DNA from 2 places in the Parabacteroides sp. ASF519 genome. Region 1 is predicted to be linked to the other one. Evidence: riboswitches for the same ligand, from Rfam matches in the RefSeq annotation. Region 1 holds a riboswitch; the other holds the start of a gene.
What was found. A riboswitch is a leader RNA that binds a small molecule or an ion and turns the genes downstream of it on or off. The one in region 1 is predicted to bind cobalamin.
Positions count from the first base shown of each region.

Region 2: it holds a riboswitch for cobalamin, as region 1 does, so the genes downstream of both, C825_RS17600 (sirohydrochlorin cobaltochelatase) here and C825_RS24270 (porin family protein) in region 1, are expected to answer to the same signal.

Region 1 is NZ_AQFV02000006.1:6,038,215-6,042,415, reverse strand. It holds gene C825_RS24280 (heparinase II/III domain-containing protein) at 1-47, shown strand, start outside; gene C825_RS24275 (carbon-nitrogen hydrolase family protein) at 59-1,105, shown strand; cobalamin riboswitch at 1,146-1,344, shown strand; gene C825_RS24270 (porin family protein) at 1,613-2,212, shown strand; gene priA (replication restart helicase PriA) at 2,282-4,201, shown strand, end outside.
Region 2 is NZ_AQFV02000006.1:4,432,651-4,436,851, reverse strand. It holds gene cobJ (precorrin-3B C(17)-methyltransferase) at 1-796, opposite strand, end outside; gene C825_RS17605 (AraC family transcriptional regulator) at 1,191-2,033, opposite strand; partial or broken gene C825_RS17600 (sirohydrochlorin cobaltochelatase) at 2,359-2,709, opposite strand; cobalamin riboswitch at 2,844-3,039, opposite strand; gene aspT (aspartate-alanine antiporter) at 3,180-4,201, shown strand, end outside.

The DNA.
Region 1 (4,201 bases):
TGTTTTCCTTAGACGGTACACCTGCAGTGATTGAGGAACATAAATAACCTGAAAGAAGATGAAACATTCTGTTTACCTGATTTTTATAACTGTTTTTACAGTCGTGTTGGCAGCCCGGGCAAAGAATCCGGTGAAAATAGTCACTATCGGAGGTGGAGGGGTTGCGGTTTCCGTAAATAATCAGATGAGTTATCAGCAAATGGTCGATCAGATGATCGATTACTGGCAAAGGCAGTTGTCAAAAGTGTTATTACATAAGCCGGATCTGATATTATTAACGGAAGCATGCGATCGTCCTTCCGGATTAACTACGGCAGAGCAGTTTGAATATTATAAAGTAAGGAAAGATCAGGTAAAGGATTACCTGGCTTCGGTAGCAAAAGATAATCACTGTTATATTGCTTTTGGAACCAAAAGGGAAGAAAACGGAAGCTGGTGGAATTCATGTATACTGCTTGACCGACGTGGAAAAGTAGCCGGTATATATAATAAGAATTTTCCTACTATCCAGGAAATGAATGAGATCATGCCTTCTGATGAAGCAGAACTCCTGCTATGTGATTTCGGGACTGTTGCTTGTGCTGTTTGTTTCGATCTTAATTTTGATGAGTTGAGGGAACGGTATGCTCAGCAAAAACCGGACATAATTTTGTTTCCATCAATGTATCACGGAGGTTTGGAACAAAGCAAATGGGCTTATTCCTGTCAGGCTTATTTTGTTTGTGCCTATGGTTTTCTGAATGCTCCGTCGGAGATACGTAACCCATTGGGAGAGGTGGTCGCCTCAAGTACGAACTATTATAATTATGCTGTGGCTACAGTCAACCTTGACCGTAAATTGGTACATCTCGATAATAACTGGGAGAAATTGACCGCTTTGAAAAGAAAGTACGGTGATCTTGTTTCTATCTCTGATCCCGGACGTATAGGGGCAGTGATGATCACCAGTGAACATGATTCGATTTCAGCAGACCGGATGATAGATGAATTTGATATTCAGTTATTGGACGATTATTTCAATCAATCCCGTGCTGTTCGTGAACAAAAATTGATTAAAGCTCCGGTAAAAGACGCAATAGATGAATATCGTAAACATAATAAATAAAATTTATAGGATCTGCTACCGTAAGATGTAAAAATATCTCTATATTTGCGCTATGCATTGTTCCGAGCCTGTATCCGCGGGTAAGGATTAAAAGGGAACCGGGTGTGAATCCCGGACAGTCCCGCTGCTGTGAGCTTCATAACGTATCAGGCATACTTTTGCCACTGTTCTGTAAGGGGAATGGGAAGGCGCTTGATCCGGAAGTAAGTCAGAAGACCTGCAAGGCATATTATTTCGACGGCTTCGAGGAAAGGCCGGATGAGAAAAACAAGACATCTGATGTCTTTCTATTCTTGTTCCATTCCCAGTTTGCTGTCCTTTTAGGATCTGTTTTTAATTATTTTGCCATAATAATTAGGAAAAGAAGCATGGTTCGGTTGACGGGATGAGCTCCGTCGGTGGTCCATGCTTTTCTTTTTCAAAGACTGAACAGTTAAGACGGAATACTTGTTTATTATTGGAAAAGTATGTTTATTTGCAGATAGTATTTATAAAACAACAGGCAATATGAAAAAGGTTACAGGTTTAGTTTTGATTATTTTGATGGCATTTATTGCTGTTCCCGCTAAATCCCAATTGAAGTTTGGGGTAAAAGGTGGTTTGAATATATCGTCCGTTCATTTGAATTCAGATATTCTGAAAGCGGATAATGTGACTGGTTTCCAGATCGGTCCGATGATCGAGACAACGATTCCTCTGATTGGAGTAGGGTTGGATGCGGCTATCCTCTATTCACAGAAAGGGATGGATGTGAAATCGGAGACAGGAACTTCCACGAATGTGAAAACAGATTATATCGATGTCCCGGTGAATTTGAAATGGAAATTCGGACTACCTATCATTAAAGGATATCTGGCTGCCGGTCCGTATATCGGTTTCCGTGTAGGTGGCGATAAATTCTGGGAGATTCCCGGAAGTGTAGTAGGACAGGTGAAAGCGAAAAACTTTAGTGCCGGTCTTAATTTTGGTGCAGGTGTGGAACTGATCAGCCATTTGCAGGTCGGTATAAACTATGGCCTGGGACTGACTGATAATTACAGTGCGGAAAAATATGATCTGAATGCCAAGAACCGCGGATGGTCGGTGACAGCCGCTATCTTGTTCTGATAACAGACAGAAGATATGAGGGGCCGGGCTTTAACAGTCCGGCCTTTTTTGTTACTTTTGACCTCGGAAATGAAATATGCAGATGTCATACTACCCCTGCCGTTGGAGAATAGCTATACATATAGTATTCCGACGGATCTGGAGGCAGCCGTAACTCCCGGTTGCCGGGTCATTGTTCATTTCGGCAAGAAACGTTACTATACTGCCATTGTGATGGAAGTACATGAACGCAGGCCGAATACGGACTTTGAGACGAAGGAGATTTATGCCCTGCTGGATGCCAGCCCAGTACTAAGGAGGCCGCAACTTCGCTTTTGGAAATGGATCGCCTCCTATTATATGTGTAAACTGGGGGATGTCTATAAAGTGGCTTTACCTTCCGGGCTGAAACTGGAAAGCGAGACGGCTGTCACTTATAATGCCGATTTTGAGGCAGACGGTCCTTTGCGTCCTAATGAGCAGACTGTGCTGGATGCTTTTAAAGGAGTGCTCAAGTTAACAGTTTCGGAGTTGGAAAAGAAAACAGGCCTGCGCAATGTCGTTCCCGTAGTTGCTTCCCTGATGGCCCGTGGGGCAGTGGAGGTCAGCGAAGAGATGAAACGCGGGTTTGTTCCGAAGATGCAGACATTTATCCGTCTGTCTCAGGAATATGCAACCGAAGAACGCTTGCAGGAAGCCTTTGCTGATTTTAAGCGGGCCAAGAAGCAGGAACTTTTGCTGGTTTGCTTCCTTGATCTGAGCCACGCATTAAATCCGGCATTAACCGTGGAAGTATCCAAAAAAGAATTACTGGAACGCAGCGGTTGTTCATCAACGATATTGGACGGGTTGCTGAAACGGGGAGTCCTTGAAAGCTATGAAAAAGAAGTGGGGCGTTTGCAGGTTCCGGTATGCCGTTTGCAACCTCTCAGTTCGCTTAGTCCGGCACAGGAGAAAGCGTATAGCGAGATACATGATACCTTTACTTCTAAAGATGTTTGCCTGCTTCACGGAGTTACTTCCAGCGGTAAGACGGAAATTTATGTACGGCTGATAGACGAGGTTCTGAAGCTGGGACGGCAGGTTCTATATATGCTTCCTGAAATAGCTATTACGACGCAGATCACCGAACGGCTGGCTAAACTGTTCGGTAATAAGCTCTTGGTATATCATTCGAAATTCTCGGATAACGAGCGTGTGGAAGTATGGAACAAACTCCTGCATGGGAACGAACCGATGGTAGTGCTGGGTGTACGTTCTTCTCTCTTCCTGCCATTCAAGGACCTGGGACTGATCATTGTGGATGAGGAACATGAAAATACGTATAAGCAGCAAGATCCGGCCCCTCGTTACCATGCCCGCAATGCTGCAATCGTGCTGGCGGGAATGCATGGGGCAAAGACGCTGCTGGGATCTGCTACCCCTTCGATCGATTCTTATTTCAATGCAACGACTGGTAAGTATGGACTGGTAGAGTTGGTTACCCGTTACGGTGACTGCCTGATGCCGGAGATTATAACTGCCGATATAAAGGAACTGAAGCGGAAAAAGATCATGAAGGATACACTTTTCTCCCCGTTATTGGTCGAGAAAGTAAATGCGTCCCTGGCACGCGGTGAACAGGCTATCTTGTTCCAGAACAGGCGTGGGTTTGCCCCGCTGATCGAATGTAAGAGTTGTGGCTGGGTGCCTCATTGTGTGAACTGTGATGTCAGCTTGACCTATCATAAATATCATAACCAATTGGTTTGCCATTATTGCGGATATACCATCCAGTTACCGCCTCATTGTCCGGAATGCCAGAGTACGGAGTTGAAGATGATGGGTTTTGGGACAGAGAAGGTGGAGGAGGAAATAGCTTCCCTGTTCCCTTCGGCGAAGGTCGAGCGGTTGGATTTCGATACGGCACGTACCCGTACGGCTTACGAACGCATCATTTCCGACTTTGAGAAAGGAAAGACGCAAATCCTTATCGGAACGCAGATGTTATCGAAAGGATTGGATTTCGGA
Region 2 (4,201 bases), 1.6 Mb from region 1:
AACTACGGATCATGATGTCCTGGCCGATTCCGATTTCCTTAGCGGCCATTTTGATCTCGCCGTAATAACCGCGCGGGGTAATCATTTTATTTTCGAACTGATAGGTCTGTGAGTTGCCGATAAGGATGACAGTGAACATATCCACCTGTTCCGGGTCGAAGTCTGCCAGTGTGGTGATCGTCACTTCCTGTTCTTCGCGTCCTGCCTGGCGGACAAAGCCGACCGGTGTCTGCGGATCGCGTTCCTGTAGGAAAATTTCGATCAGGCGGTAGAGCTGCCAGTAGCGGCCTTCACTTTTGGGATTATAGATGGCGGTGATAAAGTCTGCCGAAGCGGCGGCTTTGATGCGTTTTTCTATCAGTTCCCACGGTGTCATCAGGTCGGAGAGGGAGATCACGCAGAAGTCGTGTCCTACCGGGGCACCCAACAGGGAGGCTGCCTTCTGGAAGGCACTGATTCCGGGTAAAGCTTCGATGCTGATGTCACTTCCTTTTTCGCGTTTCATCTCGTAGATAAGCGGGGCCATCCCATAGATGCCGGCATCGCCGGAGCTGATAACAGTTACTACTTTGCCTTCGGTCGCATAATTATATGCTTCTTCGGCACGTGCCTTCTCCCGTTTCATCCCTGAGTCGATACATATGGCTCCGGGACGGATTATCTTTTCAATGAACCGGAAGTAATATTTGTATCCCACGATAACGTCTGATTGCCGGATGGCAGATAACACTGCGGGAGTAATGTCTGATTCACTGCCGGGTCCGATACCGGCTACGATTATTTTACCTGTGCTCATTTATAGCTTTGAGTTATTGATTCTGATACATTCGGTTGTAATCATGCAGACACAAAGATAATCTATTTATTTCGTACCGGTAGACTTTTGACGGTTTTGTTCTTAAAAATACGTTTCCGGGCTTTGCGTTTGAGTTGCAGGTATTGCAGCCAGGAAAATACTCGTAGTAACACAACAAGTAAAATAACACCTGACAGAATATAACAGACTAAGGGAGTTGACATTCTCCCCTCAACAAAAGTATTATCCCCACCCTTACCAAGGGATAATAACACATACAATTTGGTCATCATAATTTAATAAGAATCTGTATTTTAACAATACAAAGGTAGCCTATGCTGCAGAAGGGGAATATATATAAAATCACATATAAAATATATAATCTGATATTCTTTCAGCTGTTTAGTTTCTTCTTTAATTCTTCGGGGGTAAGTCCGAATTGTGTTTTACAGAACTTATAGAAATGAGAATGTGAACTGAAATCGAAATCGTCGATTATACTTTTGAAATCTTCACCTTCTGTTGTCAGGCATTTTAAAATCCGTTTCGCCTTTTCATTCAGTAACCACTGGTAGGCAGGAATACCGAAGTTTTCTTTGAATTTGACCCGGAAGGAGTTTATCCCATATCCCATCAGATTGGCCAGTTCTTTGACATTCTTTACTTTCATATAATTTTCCGCTACCTGTTTTTCGAACTCAGACGGGTGATTGGCCAGCAGATAGAAAAAATGACCTAAATCTTTACTGGGGTAGACTGTTTTGAGAAGATAGAACAGTTCCTCTCTTTTGGCAAGATATAAGTTGTAATTCAAATAATTATTCTCCAGATACTGAATGAGAAGTTTTAAAAAGCTGTAGAGAGGTTCGATTATCTTTAGTTCTATCCATTCAAACGAGGATTCGGGTAATAGGTCATATTGAGCCCGGAAACGAAATAACTCATCGATAGTCAGACTATCGAAGGTGAACGCAAGAATTTGCGAACATGGAGTAATTTCATAGGTGTATTTTTCATGCCCTTTAAGAAAGAGCATATGCGGTTCGCCAATGGACTTCGTTTGAGTATGTGGAGAATATATTTTTACTGATCCGTCCAGTATGAAGAAAATCATATTATTATATAGGTAAGATTCAGTTAAATCTATTCCTTCGGGCTTTATGAGAAGATCAAAGCCTGCATGTAATGACTGACTGTTAGGTATTTCAGAAGGCGCGTTATTAATCGTACTTTTCATGTTTTTGTTTGGATTTAGTTGTTGTTTTACACTCCATGTGAATGTATATGCAAAAAAAATACAATGTTCCAGTTTGTTATGTATACAAAATATCATTTTATGTATATATTTTGATATAAATAAAAATGCAAGTAAAGATGGTAAATAATTAGTTGATAATAGATAAAATGTCTATTGTTATTGCTCCTTTAATAATGTAAAAGTTCTGGTTGTGTAAATTAGAATTTCAAGAATGTATTGATATAAAAAACCGGCCTTTCCCCGTATGAGGAAAGAGGCCGGTTTTCATTTGTGACTCTGTGACGGATAATGGGCGTTTGGTCCGTCAGTCTTTTTCAGCAGCGTATTGCTTCTTTTTATCCATGATATCGACTATTTTGTGTTTGGCCGCAAAACGGGCATGTTCGATGAAGATGTCCTGTATGTCGGGATTCTGTCCCAGACCTTCCATCAGGACGGATACTTCGTAACCGTTGTCTTCCAGCTCCTTTTTCCAGTCGCCTGCTATATCATTGTTGGCATGGTCGCCGGCAACGAACATGAAAGGCATGAGCATGACTTTCTTTACACCGCTGGCTTTGAGCTTGGCAAGCATCGTATCGAAAGTGGGATAACCTTCGATCGTTCCGACATGGAAGTTTTCATAGCCTTTTGCTTTCAGCATATAATCAGTCACTGTCTTCTGCAACATACCGTGTGTGCAAAAGACATACTCATTGAACAACCTACAAGAAAGGCTGTCAGCAGACATTTCTTTTTCATTGAAAGAGATTTGTTTTATGTTCATAATAGCCCTCCTGGCCCCGGGAGAACGGATTTGTCTGTCTGGCAGGTTTCCTGACTTGCCCGGAAAACGACCTTCCCATCCTTGTCACGGACAGTGGTGTAAGCATGTTTTCCTTTTATAGCGGGCTTCACAGTAGCAGGCACTATTCCGGATTCTCACCGGATTCCCTTTTATACGGCAACCGGAGGCTGGCGTATCACCAAAGCGGGACAAAGATAGAAATTTATTTAAAATAAGGGAGCTTTTATAATCTCTTAATTGAATCTCCCGCAACAACTTTCTCATGGATTGTGTTCCATTTACCACAATAAAATCGGACATGGAATATGTCTTACTATTAACGTCAAATAATTGTATATATGGAGTGGTTTGCTGATTTGCTCAAACACTATCCGGAACTGGCTATCTTTCTGACACTGGCTTTCGGTTTCTGGATAGGTAAATTTAAGATAGGTAAATTTTCTTTGGGAACAGTTACCAGCGTATTGCTGGTCGGTGTATTAATCGGACAATTGCATATCGATATCGGGGCACCCATTAAATCCGTATTCTTTCTTCTGTTCCTTTTTGCCGTGGGATATAGTGTTGGTCCGCAGTTCTTTCGCGGGCTAAAAAAGGAGGGACTTCCGCAGATGTTTTTTGCCGTACTGATGTGTTTGTTCTCTCTGTTTGTTCCCTTTTTGCTTGCCAAGCTGATGGGATACAATGCCGGAGAAGCGGCTGGATTGCTGGCTGGTTCGCAGACGATCTCTGCGGTGCTGGGAGTAGCGGAAGATACGATCAACCAGAGCGGGTTGAGTGCGGCAGACAAAACATCCATGATTAATGTGATGCCTGTAGCTTATGCTGTCTGTTATATTTTCGGTACGGCCGGTTCTGCCTGGCTGATGAGCGATGTGGCTCCCCGTTTGCTAGGCGGACTGCCTTCGGTAAAGAAGGCTTGTAAAGAGCTGGAAGCAAAGATGGGTACCGACGATGAGAGCGAGCAACCCGGTTTTATGCCGGCAGCACGTCCCATCACTTTCCGCGCTTATAAGATCAGTAATGACTGGTTCGGGGCAGGCAAGACCGTACAGGAGCTGGAAGATTATCTGGAAGGGCAGGGCCGTCGTCTGTTTGTAGAACGCGTACGAATCAATAATGTGGTATATGACGTGAAACCGGACCTGATGCTTCAGAAAGGGAACGAAGTCGTGTTGAGTGGTCGCCGTGAATTTGTGATCGGAGAAGAAGATTGGATCGGAGACGAAGTGAACGACCTTGAATTGCTGGACTTCCCGGCAGAGACATTGCCTGTACTGATCTCCTGTAAGAAGTTTTCGGGAATAACTGTAGCCGGTCTCCGCAGTGAAAAGGTGATGCACGGCGTCAGCATTAAAAG